Regions from separate parts of the Mesorhizobium sp. RCAM 06353 genome, predicted to be linked through region 1. Evidence: predicted binding sites of a transcription regulator. Region 1 holds the regulator's gene; each other region holds the start of a gene.
The links. The regulator PhoB, encoded in region 1, activates phosphate uptake and scavenging genes when phosphate is short. The targets are predictions, from matches to a motif close to TGTCATNNANCTGTCAT.

Region 2: a site for PhoB is predicted at 1,408-1,424, ahead of AC56QX_RS04085 (DUF1045 domain-containing protein). Genes of this name have one in related genera too.
Region 3: a site for PhoB is predicted at 2,064-2,080, ahead of AC56QX_RS17550 (acid phosphatase). Genes of this name have one in related genera too.
Region 4: a site for PhoB is predicted at 2,397-2,413, ahead of AC56QX_RS22280 (PhoX family protein). Genes of this name have one in related genera too.

Annotation. Positions count from the first base shown of each region.
Region 1 covers NZ_CM185031.1:1,948,172-1,953,626, reverse strand. Annotated here, with positions in the region: gene AC56QX_RS09195 (ROK family protein) at 206-1,456, shown strand; gene phoB (phosphate regulon transcriptional regulator PhoB) at 1,469-2,158, opposite strand; gene phoU (phosphate signaling complex protein PhoU) at 2,178-2,885, opposite strand; gene pstB (phosphate ABC transporter ATP-binding protein PstB) at 2,911-3,714, opposite strand; gene pstA (phosphate ABC transporter permease PstA) at 3,711-4,562, opposite strand; gene pstC (phosphate ABC transporter permease subunit PstC) at 4,566-5,455, opposite strand, start outside.
Region 2 covers NZ_CM185031.1:904,941-910,395, reverse strand. Annotated here, with positions in the region: gene AC56QX_RS04090 (alpha-D-ribose 1-methylphosphonate 5-triphosphate diphosphatase) at 1-624, opposite strand, end outside; gene AC56QX_RS04085 (DUF1045 domain-containing protein) at 661-1,368, opposite strand; gene iolB (5-deoxy-glucuronate isomerase) at 1,521-2,333, opposite strand; gene AC56QX_RS04075 (DUF3329 domain-containing protein) at 2,338-2,556, opposite strand; gene iolE (myo-inosose-2 dehydratase) at 2,600-3,517, opposite strand; gene iolD (3D-(3,5/4)-trihydroxycyclohexane-1,2-dione acylhydrolase (decyclizing)) at 3,666-5,455, opposite strand, start outside.
Region 3 covers NZ_CM185031.1:3,639,271-3,644,725, forward strand. Annotated here, with positions in the region: gene AC56QX_RS17540 (putative bifunctional diguanylate cyclase/phosphodiesterase) at 1-536, opposite strand, end outside; gene AC56QX_RS17545 (cytochrome-c peroxidase) at 698-1,966, opposite strand; gene AC56QX_RS17550 (acid phosphatase) at 2,175-3,707, shown strand; gene AC56QX_RS17555 (Lrp/AsnC family transcriptional regulator) at 3,718-4,197, opposite strand; gene AC56QX_RS17560 (RBBP9/YdeN family alpha/beta hydrolase) at 4,306-4,839, shown strand; gene AC56QX_RS17565 (DUF922 domain-containing Zn-dependent protease) at 4,846-5,439, opposite strand.
Region 4 covers NZ_CM185031.1:4,637,245-4,642,699, reverse strand. Annotated here, with positions in the region: gene urtB (urea ABC transporter permease subunit UrtB) at 1-198, opposite strand, end outside; gene urtA (urea ABC transporter substrate-binding protein) at 305-1,585, opposite strand; gene AC56QX_RS22285 (hypothetical protein) at 1,929-2,336, shown strand; gene AC56QX_RS22280 (PhoX family protein) at 2,470-4,383, shown strand; gene AC56QX_RS22275 (GMC family oxidoreductase) at 4,448-5,455, opposite strand, start outside.

The DNA of each region.
Region 1 (5,455 bases):
TTTTTCGAGCCTCGAAAAAACACTGATGCAACACCGGAACGCTGTCAACAACGATTCTGATGGATTTTGATGTCCTCGCGAATTTTTTTCGAGCCTCGGAATAAATAAATGACAGGGCGGGCCGCTTCTGCCAGTATTTGACCGTGTCGCTGGCAGCGTTCGAGGGGCCGGAGGAACCGCGGCGACCGGGAGGATGTGGGAAAACATGTCGGTCGGAATCCGCCACGACGATCTGCGCCGGCGCAACCGCGCCATGGTGATTGCGGCCGTGCGCCGGGCCGGTCGGCCGTCGCGCACCGAGATTGCCGCGACCACCGGCCTCAGCCACTCGACCATATCGGCGATCTCTTCCGACCTGATCGGCGAAGGCATCCTGGCCGAAGGCAAGCCGAGCGAGGCCGGCGCGCTCAAACGCGGCCGGCCGCAGGTCGGCCTCGGCCTGAACCCCGAGGCCGCGGCTGTCATGACCGTGGTGCTGTCGCTGAATTTCCTCTCCGTCGCCGTCATCGACTATGCCGGCCAGGTCGTATCGGAAGAACAGCGCCGGCTGGACACGCTGACCATGTCGCGCGAAGCGCTGATCGGCGAATGCGTCGCCATCGTGCGGCGGCGCCTCGAGGATCCCGATATCGACGTGCGCAGCGTCGCCCGCATCGCGCTGGCGATCCAGGGCATCACCGACACCGCGGCCCGGGCGATGCTCTGGTCGCCGATCACGCCGCAGACCAACATCGCCTTCGCCGACATACTCGAGGCCGAGTTCGGCATCCCCGCCACCATGGAAAACGACTGCAACATGATGGCGGTGGCGCTGCGCTGGCGCGATCCCGAGCGCTACCGCGACGACTTCATCGCCATCCTTCTGTCGCACGGCATCGGCATGGGCCTGGTGCTGAAGGGCGAGCTGTTCACCGGCACCCATTCCTCGGGCGGCGAGTTCGGCCACATGATCCATCGGCCCGGCGGCGCGCTCTGCCGCTGCGGACGCCGCGGCTGCGTCGAGGCCTATGCCGGCAACTACGCCATCTGGCGTAACGCCAGGCAACTCAGTGAGGACACCGAGCCGGTCGCCGATGTCAGCGACGCGCAGATGCGGGCGCTCGCCGCCACGGCACGCGAACGAGACGGACCCGAGCGCGAAGCCTACCGCAAAGCCGGCGAGGCACTGGGCTACGGCCTCGGCAGCCTGTTCGCTCTGATCGATCCCGCACCCGTCGCCATGGTCGGCGTCAGCGCCGCCGCCTTCGACCTGATCGAGCCGGCATTGCGCGAGGCCATCGCCCAGACCGCCGGCGGCCAACACTCGAAATCGATTTCCTTCGACACCGAACCGAACGAACTTCCCCTCATCCGCGAAGGCTGCGCCATGCGCGCATTGACCTTCGTCGACCAGGAGATTTTCGCGCCAGGCGTGCAGGCGAAATCAGGCCTTGCCGCAAAGAAAAACGTAGCCTGAATCAGGTCGCGCTCAATCCTCGCGGATCGCGTAGCCCGCCCCACGAATGGTGCGGATAACGTCCGGCATGCGGCCATTGTTGACCGCCTTGCGCAGCCGGCCGACATGCACGTCCACCGTGCGCTCGTCGATATAGATCGTCTCGCCCCAGACATTGTCGAGCAGCTGGCTGCGCGAGAACACGCGGCCGGGATGGCGCATCATGAATTCAAGCAGGCGGAACTCGGTCGGGCCGAGCCGGATCTCGCTCTTCTTGCGATAGACCCGGTGCGATTCACGGTCGAGCACGATATCGCCGACCTTGAGCACGCTTGACAGAACTTCCGGCTTGGCGCGGCGCAGCAGCGCCTTGACGCGAGCCATGAATTCCGGCGTCGAGAACGGCTTGACCAGATAGTCGTCGGCGCCGGTCGAGAGCCCACGTACGCGGTCGCTTTCTTCGCCCCGCGCGGTCAGCATGATGATCGGCAGCCGCTCGGTCTCGGGCCGCATCCGCAGGCGCCGACAGAGTTCGATGCCGGACACCGCCGGCACCATCCAGTCGAGCACCAGAAGGTCGGGCACGTTCTCCTGCAGGCGGATTTCAGCCTCGTCGCCGCGCGGCACCACCTCCACCTGGTAGCCTTCGGATTCAAGATTGTAACGGAGCAGCACCCCCAGCGGCTCCTCATCCTCCACCACCATAATGCGTGGCGCGATCATTGATTGGTCACCTCTTGCGTCAGGCCGCGGGCGCCGACATCGCCGTCTCATCCTGCTTGGGACGATTGGCGGGCAACTGCGTGCCGGTCAGGACATAGTAGGCGTTTTCGGCGATGTTGGTCACGTGGTCGCCGATGCGTTCGAGATTCTTGGCGCAGAACAACAGATGCGTGCACGCCGTGATGTTGCGCGGATCTTCCATCATGTAAGTCAGCAGTTCGCGGAAGACGGAGGTGTATTTGACGTCGATGCGTTCGTCGTCGGCGCGCAGCTTCGCCAGTGCCGCGGCATCGCGCGCCGCATACTCTTCGATCACGCCCTGCACCTGGATCAGCACCAGCTGCGCCATGGCGTCGATGGAGTGCGACAGGTCGCGCGGCGTGGCGCTGAGACCGACGGTGCCGACGCGCTTGGCGATGTTCTTGGCAAGGTCGCCAATGCGCTCGAGGTCGCCGGCCATGCGGATCGAGCCGACGACATGGCGCAGATCATCGGCCATCGGCTGGCGCTTGGCGATCAGCGTGATGGCGCGGTCGTCGAGTTCGCGCTGGCGCGCGTCCATGATGGCATCGTCGGAGACCACACGCTGTGCCAGCGCGTTGTCGGAATTCAGCAGCGCCTTGGTGGCGCCGCCGACCATCGAGCCGGCGAGGTCGCCCATGTCGCTGATCAGCCTGCTGATCTGTCCGAGATCCTCATCGAAGGCTGCGACTGTGTGTTCGGCCATGATCCTGGTCCTCGTATGCGTGCGATCAGCCGAAGCGGCCGGTGATGTAGTCTTGCGTGCGCTTCTCGCGAGGCGACGTGAATATCTTCTCGGTTTTGTCGAACTCGACCAGTTCGCCCAGATACATGAAGGCGGTCTGCTTCGAGACGCGCGCCGCCTGCTGCATATTGTGGGTGACGATGACGATCGTGTAGTCGGCCTGCAGCTCGTCGATCAGCTCCTCGATCTTGGCGGTCGACAGCGGATCGAGCGCCGAGGCCGGCTCGTCGAGCAGGATGACTTCCGGCTTCACCGCCACCGTGCGGGCGATGCACAGCCGCTGCTGCTGGCCGCCTGACAGGCTGAGGCCGCTGGCATTGAGCTTGTCCTTGACCTCGTTCCACAGGGCTGCGCGCTTCAGCGCCTGCTCGACGCGGCCGTCCATCTCGGCCTTGCTGATCTTCTCATAGAGCCTGACGCCGAAGGCGATATTCTCATAGATCGACATCGGGAACGGCGTCGGCTTCTGGAACACCATGCCGATCTTGGTGCGCAGCAGGTTGAGATCCTGCGAACGGTCGAGAACGTTCTTGCCGTCGAGCAGCACCTGGCCCTCGGCGGTCTGCTTGGGATAGAGTTCATAGATGCGGTTGAAGACGCGCAGCAGCGTCGACTTTCCGCACCCCGACGGTCCGATGAAGGCGGTGACGCTGCGCTCGGGCAGCGACAGCGTGATATCCTTCAGCGCCTTCGACTGGCCATAATAGAAGTTGAGGTTCTTGACCTCGATCTTTACCTTGGCGGCTGCCTCGGCGGCGATCGTCATGTCTGGAGACAACATCTGGCTCATTTGTCCTCTCTGCGTCCGGTCAAGCTGCGCGCAAAGATGCTGAGCGCGAGAACCGTCAATGTGATGATGAGTGCACCAGTCCAGGCCAGTTGCTGCCATTCCTCGTAAGGGCTGAGAGCGAACTGGAAGATGGTCACAGGCAGGCTGGCCATTGGCGCGTTGAGATTGCTCGACCAGAACTGGTTGTTCAACGCCGTGAAAAGAAGGGGTGCCGTCTCGCCGGAGATGCGGGCGATGGCCAGCAATATGCCGGTGACAATGCCCGACAGCGCGGCGCGGTAGGCGACTGACTTGATGACCACCCAGCGCGGCGCGCCGATCGCGGTGCCGGCTTCGCGCAAGGCGTTGGGCACCAGGTTGAGCATGTCCTCGGTGGTGCGCACGACGACCGGGATGACCAGGATGGCAAGCGCGACGGCGCCGGCGATCGCCGAGAAATGCCCCATCGGCCGCACCATCAGCTCATAGACGAACAGGCCGATGATGATCGACGGCGCCGACAGAAGGATGTCGTTGATGAAGCGCACCACGGTGGTGAGTTTCGAGAAGCGGCCATATTCGGCCATGTATGTGCCGGCCAGAACACCGATCGGTGTGCCGACGATGATGCCGATGATGGTCATCACGATGCTGCCGTAGATGGCGTTGAGCAGACCGCCGGCATCTCCGGGCGGCGGCGTCATTTCCGTGAAGACCGCAAGATTGACACCGGAAAGGCCCTTGTAGAGCAGGGCGCCGAGGATGAGCGCCAGCCAGACAAGGCCGATTCCGGCGGCGACGACGCACAGCGTCATCATCACCCCATTCTTGCGCTTGCGGCTCTGGTGAAGCGACGTGGCTGTCGACATCGGTCAGGCTCCGGTGCGGGCGTCGATGCGCATCAGCATGTAGCGTGCGATGGCAAGGATCAGGAAAGTGATGACGAACAGGATCAGGCCGAGCGCCACCAGCGAAGAGGTGTAGAGATCGCCGACCGCTTCGGTGAATTCGTTGGCGATGGTGGCCGAGATCGTCGTTGCCGGCGCGAACAGCGAGGTCGAGATGCGGTGCGCGTTGCCGATGACGAAGGTCACCGCCATGGTTTCGCCGAGCGCGCGGCCGAGGCCGAGCATGACGCCGCCCATGATGCCGATGCGGGTGTAGGGAATGACGACGCGGCGGGTCACTTCCCAGGTGGTGCAACCAATGCCGTAGGCCGATTCCTTAAGCACCGGAGGCACCGTGTCGAAGACGTCCTTGGTGATCGAGGTGATGAAGGGCAGCACCATGATGGCAAGGATCATCGACGAGGTCAGCAGGCCGATACCATAGGGCGGGCCGGCAAACAGGCTGTTGAGGCCGGGAATGCCATGGAACACGCTGATGATGAAGGGCTGCACGGTCGTCTGCAGGAACGGTGCCAGGACGAACAGGCCCCAGATGCCGTAGATGATCGAAGGGATGCCGGCCAGCAGTTCCACCGCCATGCCGATCGGGCGCCGCAGCGGGCGCGGGCAAAGCTCGGTGAGGAAGATGGCGATGCCGATGCCGAGCGGCACGGCTATCAGGATGGCGATGGCCGAGGTGATGATGGTGCCGTAGATCGGCGCCAGAGCACCGAATTTCTCCGTCACCGGGTTCCAGCTTTCGCTGGTCAGGAAGGAAAAGCCGAAGGTGGAGAGGGCTTGCCAGGAGCCGGCAAACAGCGAGATCGCAACGCCGCCGAGCAGAACCAGCACCAGGATCGCGGCAGCGCGGGTCA
Region 2 (5,455 bases), 1.0 Mb from region 1:
GCGCGCCGATTCCGCCATCCGCTTCTCGCAGAACAATTTGAAGTCGCGGTCGGTCAGCTTCAGCTTGCGCTGATAGTAGTAGGCATAGGTTTCGAGATTGACGAACTGGCGCTGGCCCGGCGCATGGTCCATCAGCGATGCGAGCTTGACCCGGTCGTCCTGATCGAAATTGGCGAAGGCCTGCAGGCAGTCCGGCGCCGAAACCTCGCAGCGCAGATGAATGAAATGATCGGCCCGCAACCGGTCCTGCGCGACGCTGTCCTCGATCGCGTCGGCCAGCTTGCGGATGTCGGCGGAGGTCAGATCGGCGTCTTCGTCCATGCCGACGCGCAAGGCATCGAGCACGGTGGTGATGCCGGCCGTCGCCACCTGCGCGTCATGGGCAAGCACCGCGGCGATCGGGTTCCAGCGCACTTTCGGCCGTGGCGCATAATGGCCCTCGAGATGGTCGGTGTGCAGTTCGACCAGCCCGGGAATGACATAGTCGCCGCCCATATCCTCGCCAGTCCGGCCAGAGCCTGCATCGATGCCGGCGATAAAGCCGTCACGCAGCACCAGCGAACCCTCGACGATCTCGTCGGCAAGCACGATGCGGGCGTTGGAAAGAACGGTCTCGGCGGTCATTTCGGGCAGTCCTTGATTATCCGGGGCAAAGCAGGTTCAGGCGATTTTTCTGGCGGGGCGCCGTCCCAGCGCGTGCTGAGAAAGCACCATGAACGGCGCACCGGGTTCGGTTTCGACAAACAGCGTCAGCGCATCCACCAGCACCGGCTGCCGCAGCACGTCGGCGAACAGGCTGTCGATTGCTGCGCGCAGACGAGGGCTTTCCTGTGGCCCTGCCCGGCCGGACAGCGTCATGTGGAAACGAAAAGTCTCGAAGACATAGGGGTAGCCCCATTGGCAGAGATTGCGGAACTCGGCCGGCTTCAGCGAATCCGGGCTGCGCCGCTCGATCTCGGCCTCGGTCAGCGGCGCGCGAAAGCGGTCGAAATCGCGTACGACGTCGTCGGCGAAGCGGTTGAGTGGTGGCAGTGGACCTTCCGGCACCAGTGCGAAGAAGCTGTCGATCTGGCTGACAACGAGACGCGGGATGGTCGCAACAGGCGTTGCTTCGGCAAAATGGTCGAGCCCCGCGCGTAGCGAGGTCTCGGTCTCATTGGCAGCCAGGCGGAAGGGGGCCTTCAGCGTCGCGTGGAAACCATAACGGCGCGCCGATGCGGTGTGGAAAGCAACTTCCGCCGCCGACAAATCGGCCACGGCCTCAACCGGCCTTGTCGCCGCGCCGAACGGGTCGCGGCCCAGCCAGTTGGCGGCGATCCGCGCCAGCGGTTCGTCCTGCCGGGGGGTGAAGTAGATGGCATAACGCATGGGAAGTCCTCGTCGGTCCCGCTGCCATAGGTGATTTCCATGACGGATTGACGAAGCTTTGACGGGTTTTCGAAGGCAAATCGACCCGGGAAGTCCTTAGCCGACGATTTTTCCCAGCTGGACCAATAAGTTCAGCCGGAATCTCGAACCGGTCAGGCCTTCATCAACCATTCGTGCTCGGGCGCATTGTGGAATTTCCACGTCCGCTTCGGCCCGGCCATGACGTTGAGATAATAGAGGTCGTAGCCATGGCAGGCGGCGCAGGGATGATAACCCTTGGGCACCAGCACCACATCGCCATCCTCGATCGCCATTGCCTCGTCGAGCGCGCGATGACCATCCTTGTCGGCGTCGGTGTAGACCCGCTGGAAGGCAAAGCCCTGCGGCGGGTTGAGGCGATGGTAATAGGTCTCTTCGAGATAGGATTCCGCCGGCAGATTATCCTGGTCGTGCTTGTGCGGCGGATAGCTCGACGTGTGGCCGCCGGGCGTGATGACCTCGACCACCAGCAGTGAATCGGCTGGCTTGCCCTCCGGCAGGATGTTGGTGACGTAGCGGGTATTGGTGCCCTTGCCGCGCACCTCCTGGCCAAGATCGTCCGGCCCGATTACCCGAACCGGCAGCTCGCCGCCGAGGCCCGGCGCCGAGCAGACCGCGAGTTCGAGCTCCGTATCGGCTGTCACCGACCAGTCCGATCCCTCAGGCACATAGACCGACCACGGCTTGCCTTCGAAGGGCGACATGCGCTCGCCGAGCAGGCCGAGATCCTTGCCGCCGGCTTTCGCGGTGCCCTTGCCGGTGACGAACACCAGGCAGATCTCGCGCTCCTCCGTCTCTCCCGAGGCGCTTTCGCCGGGCTTCAGCCGATGCAGGTCGAAACCGACATAGGTCCAGCCGGCGCTTTTCGGCGTCACATGGGCAACGCGGCCATGGCCCTTGTCGGCCTTCACCAGCAGCTTCGACATCGGGTTACTCCTTCGGTTCGGCCTCGGCCGTTGCCTTGCTCTCATCGGCCGGCTTGTAGAGATAGAAAAACTGCCAGACGGCATAACCGGCAAAGCCGAGCGCGATGACGCCCCAGAACGGCGTGCCGGTGGCGAATTCGATGATCGACCAGATGACGCAGACCGCGACGACGGCGACACGCCGCCATAGCGGGCGGAAGAAGGGGTGCTCGTAATCTTTCATCGGGCCAATCTACAGCAACCTGGCTCGCCGTGAACCCATCGCATCAGGCATTCGGGAAGCCTTGCGTCTCGACCGTGTAGCCGGCGGCGGTCATCACACGCATCAATTCCTTGTGGCCGACCTGCGCCATCTTGAGTGGCGGGTTCTTCTTCGGGTCCTGCTCGGCCTCGACCACGAACCAGCCCTCATAGCCATGGTCGGCGAAGCGTTGCACGATGGCGCCGAAATCCAGCGAACCGTCGCCCGGCACGGTGAAGGCGCCGAGCGCCACGGCGTCGAGGAAGGACTGCTTCGTGCGGTCGAGCTTGTCGATCACGCCCATGCGCACATCCTTCACATGCACATGGCTGATGCGCTTGTGGTGGTTGTCGATGGCGCGCAGCACATCGCCGCCGGCGAAGGCCAGATGACCGGCATCGAGCAGCAGCGGAATGCCTTCGCCGGAATGGCGCATGAAGGCATCGAGTTCCGGCTCGGTCTCGACCACAGCCGCCATGTGATGGTGGTAGGACAAAGGCATGCCTTGTTCGGCGCACCATTCGCCGAACTCGGTCAGACGCCTTGCATAGGCCTTCATCTCGTCGCCAGAAAGTTTCGGCTTGGTGGCGAGCGGCTTCGAACGGTCGCCCTGGATCGAACGGCCGACCTCGCCATAGACGATGCAAGGCGCGTTGACCGCCTTGAACAGGTCGACCATCGGCTGGATTCGATCCTTGTTCTTGCCCATCTCCTCATCGACCAGCGTGCCCGAAAACCAGCCGCCGCACAGCGTCACATCGGCCGCCTTGAGGATCGGCAGCATGACAGCGGGATCGTTGGGAAAACGCCGGCCCATCTCCATGCCGGTGAAGCCGGCCGACCGCGACTGGCGAAGGCATTCTTCCAGCGACACGTCATCGCTGAGTTCGGCAAGATCGTCGTTCCACCATGCAATGGGGGACATGCCCAGTTTGGCTTTCAAGTCGTCACTCCGGTTTCTTGTTCACCCTCCCCCTTGTGGGGAGGGTCGCTGCGAAGCAGCGGGGTGAGGGTGCGGCGCCAGACCCCCACCCGGACCTTCGGTCCGACCTCCCCACAAGGGGGAGGTAGGGGGCGGCGCTGACTTAGCATCAATCGCCGATGGTCTGCATCTGCCGCTTCTCGTCATAGGCCTTGCGTGCCGCGTTCACCTGCGGCCGCGCCGACACTTCCGGCACCGCCACATCCCACCAATGGCCGCCGGCGTCGGTGGAAACCAGCGGATCGGTGTCGATGACCAGCACGGTGGTGCGGTCGTTCTTCTTTGCCTTCTGCAGTGCGTTTTCCAATCCGGCAATCGACGGCACTTTCTCGGCGATCGCGCCCATGCTCGCCGCATGCGCGGCAAAGTCGATATCGGGCAGGATCTCGTGGCGCGAGTCCTTCAAGAGATTGTTGAAGTTGGCGCCGCCGGTTGCCATCTGCAGCCGGTTGATGCAGCCATAGCCACGGTTGTCGAGCAGCACGATGGTCAGCTTCAGACCGAGCATCACCGAAGTGGCGATCTCGGAATTCAGCATCAGGTAGGAGCCGTCGCCGATCATGACGACGACCTCTTTGCCGGGCTTCGCCATCTTGGTGCCCAGCCCGCCGGCAATCTCGTAACCCATGGTCGAGAAACCGTATTCGGCGTGATAGGAGCCCGGCGCGCCGGCCTGCCACAATTTGTGCAACTCGCCCGGCAGACCGCCGGCGGCATGCAACAGCGTCACGCCGGAGCCCATAGCGCGCTGCACGGCGCCGATCACCTGCGCATCCGATGGGAAGGCGGCGTTGGTCGATGCCGTCACCTTGGCCGCGTCGGCCTGCCATTCCTTCTTGCCGGTGGCCGCATTGTCGATCCAGGCGGCAGGCGCCTTCCAGCCCTTCAGCGCGGCACCGAGTTCAGCCAGTCCTTCGGCTGCGTCGGCGACCAGCGGCAGCGCGCGGTGCTTGCCGGCGTCGAAAGGCTGCACGTTGAGCCCGATGATGGTCTTGCCGGAATTCTTGAACAGCGCCCATGAGCCGGTGGTGAAATCCTGCAGACGCGTGCCGATGGCGAGCACGACGTCGGCCTCTTCCGCCAGCCGGTTGGCGGCCGAGGTGCCGGTGACGCCGACCGCCGCCATGTTGAGCGGATGATCGTCGGGCAGCGAGGATTTTCCGCCTTGCGTCTCGCACACCGGAATGCCGGCGGCTTCGACGAATTTGGCCAGTTCGTCCGAAGCCTGTGAATAGAGCACGCCGCCGCCGGCGATCACCAGCGGCTTCTTGGCACCCTTGAGCGCTGCCACCGCTGCCGCAAGTTCGTGGCGGTCCGGGCGTGGCCGGCGCTGGTGCCAGACCCGCTCGGCGAAAAAGCTCTCGGGATAGTCGTAGGCCTCGGCCTGCACGTCCTGGCACAGCGACAGCGTCACCGGGCCGCACTCGGCCGGATCGGTCAGTACAGCCATCGCACGGCTCAGCGCCGGGATGATCTGCTCGGGCCGGGTGATGCGGTCGAAATAGCGCGACACCGGACGGAAGCAGTCATTGACCGTCGCCGTGCCATCGGAAAAATCCTCGGCCTGCTGTAGCACCGGGTCGGGGATGCGGTTAGCAAAGACGTCGCCGGGCAGAAACAGCACAGGCAGCCGGTTGACATGCGCAAGTGCTGCCGCCGTCACCATGTTGAGCGCGCCGGGGCCGATCGAGGAAGTCGCCGCCATGAAGCGGCGACGGAAATTGGCCTTGGCATAAGCGATTGCCGCATGCGCCATCGCCTGTTCATTGTGGGCGCGGAAGGTCGGCAGTTCGTCGCGCACCTGGTAGAGCGCCTCGCCGATGCCTGCGACATTGCCATGGCCGAAGATCGCCCAGACACCGCCGAAAACAGGCACTGTCTTGCCGTCGATCTCGGTCA
Region 3 (5,455 bases), 1.7 Mb from region 1:
TGCTTTGCCAGCTCATGGTATTCATAGGTTTCGACCTCCTCCGGGGGGCGGGTCAGCGCATTTTCGTCCAGCTTCGCGTGCTTGGCGCCGCCGGCGGCATCGGATCTCGCCTTGGCATTCACGATCAGCTGGTCGAACTGAAGGATCGGCTCCTCGAGCTTGCCGGTTTCGGCATCGAAGCGGTCCGGATCGAAATCCAGCGGCAGGAAGTAGACCTCGGAAATCGAGACGTTGTTGGCGAGGTTGTTGTAGATCTGCTGGATTGTCGCGCGGCCTTCGTCGCCCAGATTGGTGCCATGCCGGTCGAGGTTTTGGACGCTGGGCAGATAGGTCAAGGTCCGGACATTTTCATAGACGGCCCGCAAGGCGTCCTCGACGGTCTTGGCCGTCGCTCTGGAAGCTGCCTGGGAATTCTCGAGATAGCGCTCCTTGGCCAGCGCGAAGTTTCGCTGGGCATCGATGTGCAACGCCGCCAGCGTCGCCGCGCCGGTCAACAGGATCACAACAAATCCGGCCGCTCGCCTGAATGCGTTCATCAGCGCCCCACCATGGAGTGACGAGGATTACCGGAAAGCGGTTTAGGAAGCGCTAATGGGATATGTCCTTCTTTACCGGTCCCAAGCGTTGCGGGCGCGTCAAATCCGGCAAATCCAGAACCTTTCTTTCGCCGGCAGGCAGGCCAAACGGGCAAGGCGGTTCAGTTCGCTGGCGCTGCCTGCTGGTCGGCGTCGGTGAGCGTGCCGAGAAAGGCGACGATGTCATCGATCTCTGTATCGTTCAGCGCCGGCCTGTCGCCGGGCTTTTTGCCGCTGAAGGGCGGATCCTGATTCAAGTTCGGCCAGTAAGCCTTTGGCAGATCGTCGTATTTCCTGACCGTGCCGTCGGCATTTTTGGGGTACCAATGGCCGGGATCGGTGTCGCGGCTGGCGTAGAAGGCGACCGCGTCGCGCAGCGTGTGGAAGGCGCCATTGTGGAAAAAGCTCTTGCGCAGCGCGACGTTGCGCAGGGTCGGCGTCTTGAACAGGCCGCAATATTCGGTCCGTCCCTTGTAATCGGTACGCAGCGGGCCGCACAGGCCGAGATCGACATACGCCGGATCGGCATTGGCAGGGATGGCGGCATTGCGCGGCACGGCGATGGCGATCAGGCCGAAATCGGTGAATTGCGGCGGCTCGCCGTCATTGGCCGGTTCGCTGAGATGACAGCTGGCGCAATTGCCCTTGGTCTCGTCCTCGAACAGCGCGCGGCCGCGCATTTCCTGTGCCGTGAGCTCAGCCTTGCCGGCAAGGAAGGCATCGTAGCGGCTGGAATAGGGATAGAAGTCGGCGGCACTCTGCTCGAAGGTGCCGAGCGCCTCGGCGGCGGCGTCGAAGGCGTCGCCGGGGTGGTCGAACACGTCGGCGCCGAAGGCGGCCTTGAACGCGTCGGCATAGGCTGATTTGCGCAAGGCGGCGGCGACGGCGGCCTCATCCTTGTTGGCCATCTCGAAGGGCGAGAGCAGGGGTATTTTCGCCTGGTCCTTGCCATGGTCGGCGCGGCCGTCCCAGGTCAGGCCGCCGGTCGGGCCATTGTCGACGCTCTCGTCGCCCTCGTCTTCGGAATCGTAGAAATGTTCGGTGAAGGCAGGCGCCGCCTGGAGATAGCGCAACGACGGCACGGCGCGCACGCCCGGCTGGTCGAGGTTCGGGCCGCCCATTTCGACCGCCGAGGCCGAGACCGGGCCGAAGGCGTGGTGCGGATCATGGCAGGACGAGCAGGCCTGCTTGCCCGAGGCCGACAGCGCCGGGTCGAAGAACATTTTTTTGCCAAGCGCTGTCAGCGCCTCGGCGCGTGCGTAGGCCTGCGCGCGCGACATTGGGCCGGGGTGGACGCCATCCGGTGCTGCCGTGCTTGCGGGCGCGGCGAAGCCTACCACCGATGCCGCGGCGATCACCGCCGCCCGGCTTTTCCATCGTCCCGTTGCCATGCCTGAAGTCCGGTTTCGATCCCGCAACTAAGTATCCTGTGCAACGGATTCATGACCCAGCCCGGCGTTCACGAAACCGTGTTCGACGGGTCGGCAAATGTCACAAAGGTGACAAGGCATGGAAGTAGCTCCATTCCTGCATTTCCGTTGCCCATGCGTGTCGTCCTCTAGCCAGCCACGAGGCATCTTCCCCATGACCCAATCGACCATGACCAGATCTTTCCTCTCGCTTTGCCTCGCCTCCACTGCGCTGGCATCGTTCGCCGGCGTGGCCAACGCCGCTCCTCCCGGCTACGACAAGATCGACACCGTCGTCGTCATCTATGCCGAGAACCGCAGCTTCGATAATCTCTATGGCGGCTTCCCCGGCGCCAATGGGCTGGCCAATCTCTCGGCCGATCAGGTCCGTCAGCTTGACCGCGACGGCAAGCCGCTTGCCGAACTGCCGCCGGCCTGGGGCGGGCTGACCGGCAAGGGGGTGACGCCTGTTGTGACCGAGGCGCAGTCGGCGCATCTCGCCAATGCCAGCTTCGCCATCGACGATGCCAGCGGTTTCAACGAGAAGACCTCCGTCATCACACGCGACCTCTGGCATCGCTTCTACCAGGAGCAGATGCAGATCGACGGCGGGAAGAATGACAAATTCGCCGCCTGGGCCGATTCCGGCGGTCTGGTGATGGGCCATTATGATGGCTCCGGCCTGCCGATGTGGGCGGTGGCAAAGAAATACGTGCTGGCCGACAATTTCTTCCAGGGCGCCTTCGGCGGCTCCTTCCTCAACCACATCATGCTCGCCTGCGCCTGCGCGCCGGTCTATCCCAACGCCGACACCAGCCCGGTGAAGGGGCAGATCGCCGTCGTCGAGGCTGATGGCAAGACGCTGAAGGTGGCCGACAATTCGCCCGCCTCCGCACTTGGTGGCGCGCCGAAATTCGTCAATGACGGCGCCATCACGCCCGACTTCTATGCCGTCAACACCATGCAGCCGCCCTATCAGCCGAGCGCCAACAAGCCGGTTGAAGGCGGCGACAAGGCGCTTGCCGACCCGGCGCAGCCGACGACGCTGCCGCCGCAGCACGACATCACCATCGGCGACCTGCTGTCGCTCAAAGGCATCGACTGGGCCTGGTATGCCGGCGCCTGGCAGGCGACGCTCGACGGCAAGAACGCCACGCCGGTGCCGAACTTCCAGTTCCATCACCAGCCGTTCAACTATTTCGCTGCCTATGCGCCCGGCACCGCGGCGCGGACCGAGCATCTCAGGGATGGCGGCCTGGACGGCACCGAGTTCATCAAGGCGATCGACGACGGCAAGCTGCCGGCCGTCAGCTTCTACAAGCCGCAAGGCAACCTCAACGAACATGGCGGCTATACTGACGTGGCAAGCGGCGACCAGCATCTGGCCGACCTCGTCGCGCATCTGGAGAAGAGCCCGCAATGGAGCCACATGCTGGTCGTCGTCACCTATGACGAGAATGGCGGCTTCTGGGACCATGTCGCGCCGCCCAAGGCCGACCGCTGGGGCCCGGGCAACCGCATCCCGGCCTTCATCATCTCGCCCTATGCGAAGATGGGCACGGTCGACCACACGCAATACGACACGACGTCGATCCTGCGCTTCATCACCGCGCGCTACGATTTGCCGGTGCTGACCGGCATCGTCGCCCGCGACAAGGCGCTGCGCAACAACGACCAGCCGCCGATGGGCGACCTGAGTGCGGCGCTCGATCTCAGCCGCTAGGCTTGAGCCGTTAACCGCCTGATCGCCGGATCAGCGCGCGGCCGATCGGCTTCGGCGTCTCGCTGCGCAGCACCAGCGCCGTGGTGACCGCACCATGGCGCGCCACGGCGTCGACGATGGTTTCAAGGTGGGCGGGCGAGGGCACGACCACTTTCAGGATGAAGCAATCCTCGCCGGTCAGCCGGTGCACCTCGGTGATCTCAGGCATTTCGGTGAACTGCTTCAGGCAGGGGCGGATGTGCTCATGCGTGGTGCGCACGCGGATGATGGCCATCATGCCGAGGCCGAGGGCCGCCGGATCGATCACCGCGGTGTAGCCGGCGATGATGCCGCGCTCTTCCAGCCGCTTGACCCGCTCGGACGTCGCCGGCTGCGACAGGCCGACCCGCCGGCCAAGCTCCGACATGCCGATGCGGCCGTTCTCCTGCATGGCCTCGATGATGGCGATGTCGGTCGGATCGAGCGGCGCGCGCTCATCGTTGGTCTTCATGGGCACCTTGAATCCATCGGCAACAACGTGATTTTTCCGATGGTTTCCCATTCCTGTTGCCGGCGCAAGACACCACCATGCACCTCCAATCGATAGGAGCAAGGCGACATGACGCATTTCATCATCCTGCCGGGAAGCGGCGGTTCGGGTCCGGGCCATTGGCAATCGCGCTGGGAAAGCGCCAATCCGGCGATGCGGCGCTTCCAGCCGTCAAGCTGGGACCTGCCCGATTTCACCGACTGGCTGGCGGCCCTGGAGGGTGCGGTGATCGCGGCACCGGAGCCGCCGGTACTTATCGCGCACAGCCTGTCCTGCCTGCTGATCGCGCACTGGCAGAAGATCTCGCGACGGGCGGTGAAGGCGGCCTTGCTGGTAGGCGTGCCCGATCCGGCGTCAACGGTCTTTCCTGGATACGGCATGGCCTTTGCCAAAATTCCGCAGGGCCGGCTGCGCTTTGCCTCGCTGGTGGTGACCAGCACCGACGACCCCTATGGCTCGCAGGAGTATGCGCAGGCGCGGGCGAGGCAATGGGGCAGCCGTTTGGTCGTCATCGGTCCGTTCGGCCACATCAATGCCGACAGCGGCCTGGGCGACTGGCCGGAAGGTTTGGCGCTTCTCGAGGGGCTGGTGTCCGAGGCTTGATGGCGCTCAGCCGCCATTCACCAAGGCAAGGATGAGTTTTTGCAGATTGCCGCCCTGGCCAAGTTCGACGCGGTCGAAATCGCGGCTGGCCTGGCGCTGCGCCTGCGAGAGTGCGGACAGGCGCTTGGTCATCTCTACCCGGATCTTGCTGCATTTGGGGTCATCTGGGACCGTGAGGCCGACGGTCGCCGCCTCGATCTTGCGCACCATGTCGACAATGGTCGCGCCATGCACCCTTTCATGGGCGCTGACGCCGGCGAGGAAAACCTCCCAGTTCTTCTCGACGGCGGTCGGCAAGGGCGACGAGGGGCTGGGCAAGGTGTAGGTGATGATCAGCTTGGGCCTGGCCGACACCAGCACGCAGGCTCCGGCCCGCGCCTGATAGTCCCTGGTCCAGGTCAGCTTGAAATTGGTGTGGGCGATGGCGCGGCCAACGCCGACATTCGGCCCGTTCTCGCCGATCGACCGGTAGAGCTCCGGTCCGGACTGACCTGAAATGGCATAGGTCTCTACCTTCTCCACCGGCTTCCATTCGGCATGGGCGGTGAGCGGCAAGGCTATCAGGGCGGCCAGCAGAAGACACAGACGAACTCTCAGCACCACTCTCTCCAGACCG
Region 4 (5,455 bases), 2.7 Mb from region 1:
CAATGCAGCAAGCGGGCGTTCGACAGCCGGGTCGCCCGTGGCTGTCAACTCTTGAACGACGGCTCCCGTCTCGGAAAAGTCGGTTACTGTCGCGAACTTGGCGATGATGGCACGCAGATCGGCTCCCGCAGCGCCCGAAGACGACAGCGTCGTCAACAGGAACAAAAGCGCCAGGCCCATCGCGTGGAAAATCTTCATCGGCTCTTGGTGACCCTTGAAGGTTGAGTGGGCGTCCGGACAGTGGAGGAAACCGTCCGGACGCGCGCGGTCGTGGGCATGGACCCGGAGGTCCAGCCCGGGAGGATCAGTTCGTGCCTTTGCCGCCGCACTTGCCGGTTTTGACGTTGAAGTTGCCGCAGTTGAGCGGCGCGCGCCAATCGGAAATCAGGTCCTTGGAGTCGGGCAGGTAGTCGGACCATTCGTCGCCCATGACCAGACCCGGTGTCTTCGAAACCGTTTCGAACTGGCCATTGGCCTGGATTTCGCCGATCAAAACCGGCTTGGTGATGTGATGGTTCGGCATCATCGTCGAATAGCCGCCGGTCAGGTTCGGCACCGAAACGCCGATCATGGCATCGATGACCTTGTCCGGATCGGTGGTGCCGGCCTTCTGGACCGCCTTCACCCACATGTTGAAGCCGATATAGTGGGCTTCCATCGGGTCGTTGGTGGTGCGCTTGTTGTTCTTGATGAACTTGTGCCAGTCGGCGATGAACTTCTTGTTCTCAGGCGTGCTGACGCTCTCGAAATAGTTCCAGGCGGCGAGATGGCCGACCAGCGGCTTGGTGTCGAGACCGGCAAGTTCTTCCTCGCCGACCGAGAATGCCATGACCGGGATGTCCTCGGCCTTGATGCCCTGGTTGCCGAGTTCCTTGTAGAACGGCACGTTGGCGTCGCCGTTGACGGTCGAGACAACGGCGGTCTTCTTGCCGGCCGAACCGAACTTCTTGATCGCCGAAACTTCGGTCTGCCAATCAGAAAAGCCGAACGGCGTGTAGTTGGTCATGATGTCTTCGGCCGCGACGCCCTTGGACTTCAGATAGGCTTCGAGGATCTTGTTGGTGGTGCGCGGATAGACGTAGTCGGTGCCTTCAAGCACCCAGCGCTTCACCGAGCCACCATCCGCGCTCATCAGATAATCAACGGCCGGAATGGCCTGCTGGTTCGGAGCCGCACCGGTATAGAACACGTTGCGCTCGCTTTCCTCGCCCTCATACTGGACGGGATAGAACAGGATGTTGTCGAGTTCGGAGAACACCGGCAGTACCGACTTACGCGACACCGAGGTCCAGCAGCCGAACACAGCCGCGACCTTGTCCTTCGAAATCAGCTCGCGTGCCTTTTCGGCGAACAGCGGCCAGTTGGAAGCCGGATCGACGACGACGGCTTCGAGCTTCTTGCCGAGCAGGCCGCCCTTGGCGTTCTGCTGCTCGATAAGCATCAGCATGGCGTCCTTCAGCGTCGTCTCCGAAATCGCCATGGTCCCCGACAGCGAATGCAGAATGCCAACCTTGATCGTGTCCTCAGCCGCCTTGGCGGGTGCCGACATCAACAGGCCGGCGGCGACCACGCTTGCCGAAAACATTTTTGTTATTGTAGAGAAACTACCCCTCATACCGAAGACTCCCAAGCTGGTTGATTGCACCGCAACACTTCAATGCAACCCCCATGCCAACTGCTGGGACGACGTTAGGAAAAGAAGAATATCCTAATGTTATCAGATGGTTGTAATATTAGTTTGGGCAAATGCAGGAAAGCCGGTTAACAATTGGTTGAGGCAAATTTGCGCAGCGTACAGGGCATCTGCCTAATTTTCGCCCAATTTCATCAAATGCCTAGATTTTGACCTGAATGCCCGGGTCGAGGACGACAAATGTTGCGACGCGGCGCAAAAATAGGGCAAGCTTGCTCCTCAACCGAGCAACGTCATGGCATCCCTGATTTCACGCATTTTTATCGGCATAGTGTTTCTGGCGACAGCGACCGGGGCAGCAAGGGCCGACTTCAGTGACGGCAAGATGCCCGATGGCACCTATCACTGCGAAGTCTACCTGCTCGGCATGTTCATCAACCTCGGCGACATCACCATCAAGGGAAATGTCTACACAGGCCCCGTCACCTTCGGCACCGTCCAACAGGGCTATAATTACCAGATGGACGCAAACGGCGTGATCTCCTGGCTGGGGCCGCTTGGCGGCTACACCGCCGGCGGCAATGCGCTGTCGATGACCCAGGCAACGCTGGATGGCCAGAGCCCGCCCTCCTTCGACATCATCATGAAGCAGCCCGACGGCGCCTTCACCGCCTCGACCTGCACCAAGGGAAGCAATCAGTAAGCCTTTCCTCGGCGACGGCGCCGGCCCCCGTACCGCCCGCAAGCCGTGTCCGCCTTCTCATGTCATCTGGATGTTGCCGAAGCTGGATAGGGCAGCGGTGCGCCGTCACCCATCCACATCGAGAGGCAGACACATGGCCGACTTCCCGTCTTCATCCTCCCCTGTCATTCGCGACATCATCGCCGAGCGCGTGTCGCGCCGGACCCTCCTGAAAGGCAGCCTTGCTTCCGGCGCCCTGATCGCCGGCGGCAGTTTTGTCGGCTCGCTGTTTGCCGGCGAGACACATGCGGCTGCAGCGCCTTCCACGCTCGGCTTTCCCGAACTGAAGCGCGTCTATGACAAGACTCACGCCGCCGCGGAAGGGTATGAAACAACTGTTGTCGCGCGCTGGGGCGATCCGCTTGTCGCCGGCCTGCCGGCCTTCGACGGCAACACGGTTCCAGCCGCCGAACAGGAAAAGCGCTTCGGCTACAACTGCGATTACATCGCCTTCCTGCCGCTGCCCAAGGGTTCGGTGAACTCGGACCACGGCCTGCTTTGCGTCAACAACGAATACATCTCGCCCAATGTGATGTTTCCCGGCATGACCGAGGACGACGCCGGCAAGACGATGAGCAAGGAACAGGTCGATCTCGGCCTGGCGGCGATGGGTCATTCGATCGTCGAAATCATGTTCAAGGACGGCAAGTGGCAAACGGTCGAGGACAGCCCGCTGAACCGCCGCATCACCGCCAACACCGAAATGACGGTTTCCGGACCGGTGGCCGGCCATGCGCTGCTCAAGACATCCACTGACGCGACCGGCGCAAATGTGCTCGGCACCAGCTACAATTGCAGCGGCGGTTTTACCCCATGGGGCACCGTGCTGACCTGCGAGGAAGGCGTTTCCGACCTGTTCGGCGGCGACCCGAAAAAGGCGCCGACCGTGGACATTCTCGACCGCTACGGCTTCGACGGCTCCGACATCTATGGCCGTGGCCGTTTCCATGACCGCTTCAACATCGACAAGGAGCCGAACGAGCCGAACCGCTTCGACTGGGTCGTCGAGATCGACCCTTATGATCCGCAATCCAAGCCGGTGAAGCGCACCGCCCTTGGCCGCATGTCGCATGAGGCCTCGACAGTCGTCCTCAACAAGGACGGCCGCATCGTCGTCTACATGGGCGACGACGACTATTTCGAATACATGTACCGCTACGTCTCGAACAAGGCCTACGACAAGGCGAATCCGGCTTCCAGTAATGGTCTCCTGGACGATGGCGTGCTCTCGGTCGCCCGTTACGACGCCGATGGCTCGATGACATGGCTGCCGCTGGTTCACGGCCAGGGCAAGCTCACCGCCGAGAACGGCTTTGCCGACCAGGCCGAAGTGCTGTTGAAGACGCGCCTTGCTGCGGATGCGCTTGGCGCGACCCCGATGGACCGGCCGGAGGACATCGAGACCAATCCGGTCACCGGCCGCGTCTACGCCGTCATGACCAAGAACAAGAAGCGCGACGAATCCAAGGTCAATCCCGCCAACACGCGGCCGGAAAACCTCTGGGGCCACATCGTCGAGCTGATCCCGCCCGGCGGCCGCGGCACCGACGCCGATCACACATCAGACAAATATGCCTGGGACCTGTTCGTGCTCTGCGGCAATCCCAAGGACGCGAAAGTCGGCGCCACCTTCCATCCCGATACGTCGGACAATGGCTGGTTCGTCTGCCCCGACAACATCACCTTCGACCCGGCCGGGCGGCTGTGGGTGGCGACCGACGGCGCCAATGATTTCGACCTGCCGGACGGCGTCTATGGCATCGACACGGAAGGCGCGGCGCGCGGCCTGCCAAAGTTGCTGTTTACCTGCCCGCATGGCGCGGAAGCGACCGGCCCTTGCTTCACCCCGGATGGCACGACGCTGTTCCTTTCGGTCCAGCACCCGTCCGAGGATGCCGAAACGCTCGATAAGGCCCAGTCGCTGTGGCCGGATTTCAAGGACGGCCAGCCGCCGCGGCCATCGGTCGTCGCCATCCGCCGCAAGGACGGCCAGCCGGTCGGGGCGTAACGTCCAACAGACAAAAAAGGCGCGGAACCATGTCAGGTTCCGCGCCAGCAGGCAGTCGGGGAGGTCAGATGGTTTTCGCCGACATCTGGGCCGCGATGTAGTCGGCCTGGCGGATTGCCAGCGACACGATGGTCAGGGTCGGGTTTTCGGCGGCACCTGTCGTGAACTGGCTGCCATCGGACACGAACAGGTTCTTGATGTCGTGCGCCTGGCCATGCTTGTTGACGACGCCGTCTTCCGCCTTCTCACTCATCCGGTTGGTGCCGAGATTGTGGGTCGAGGGATAGGGCGGCGTCGGGAAGGTGCGGGTGGCGCCGACCGCATCATAAAGTGCTGTGGCCTGCTTGTAGGCATGGTTGCGCATCGCCGTGTCGTTGGGATGATCGTCGAAATGCACATCGGCGATGGGCATGCCGTGCGCGTCCTTCTCGTCCTTGTGCAAGGTGATGCGGTTCTCCTCGCGCGGCATGTCCTCACCGACGATCCACAGGCCGGCCATGTGGTCGTAATGGTCGAGCGCCGTGGTGAAGGAACGTCCCCAGCCGCCGGGATTGAGGAAAGCGGCCATGAACGGCAGGCCGAGCGACAGCGTCTCGAACTCGTAGCCGCCGACGAAACCGCGCGACGGATCATGGCGCGCCTCGTCGCGGATGATGCCGGCCATGGTGGTGCCGCGATACATGTGCACAGGCTTGTCGAAGATGGCATAGACCGAGCCGGTGGTGTGGCGCATGTAGTTCTTGCCCACTTGCCCCGACGAATTGGCAAGCCCGTGCGGGAATTTGCTCGATTCGGAATTGAGCAGCAGGCGCGGACTCTCGATCGAATTGCCGGCTACCGCGACGATGCGGGCTTTCTGCTCCTGCAGCTTGCCATCCTTGTCGGCGTAGACGACGCCGGTCACCTTGCCCGAGGCATCATGGTTGATCTTGATCACCATGGCGTTCGGCCGGACTTCGAGATGGCCTGTCGCCTCGCCCTTCGGGATTTCGGTGTAGAGCGTCGACCATTTGGCGCCCCATTTGCAGCCCTGGAAACAGAAGCCGGTCTGCTGGCAGGAGTTGCGATCGTC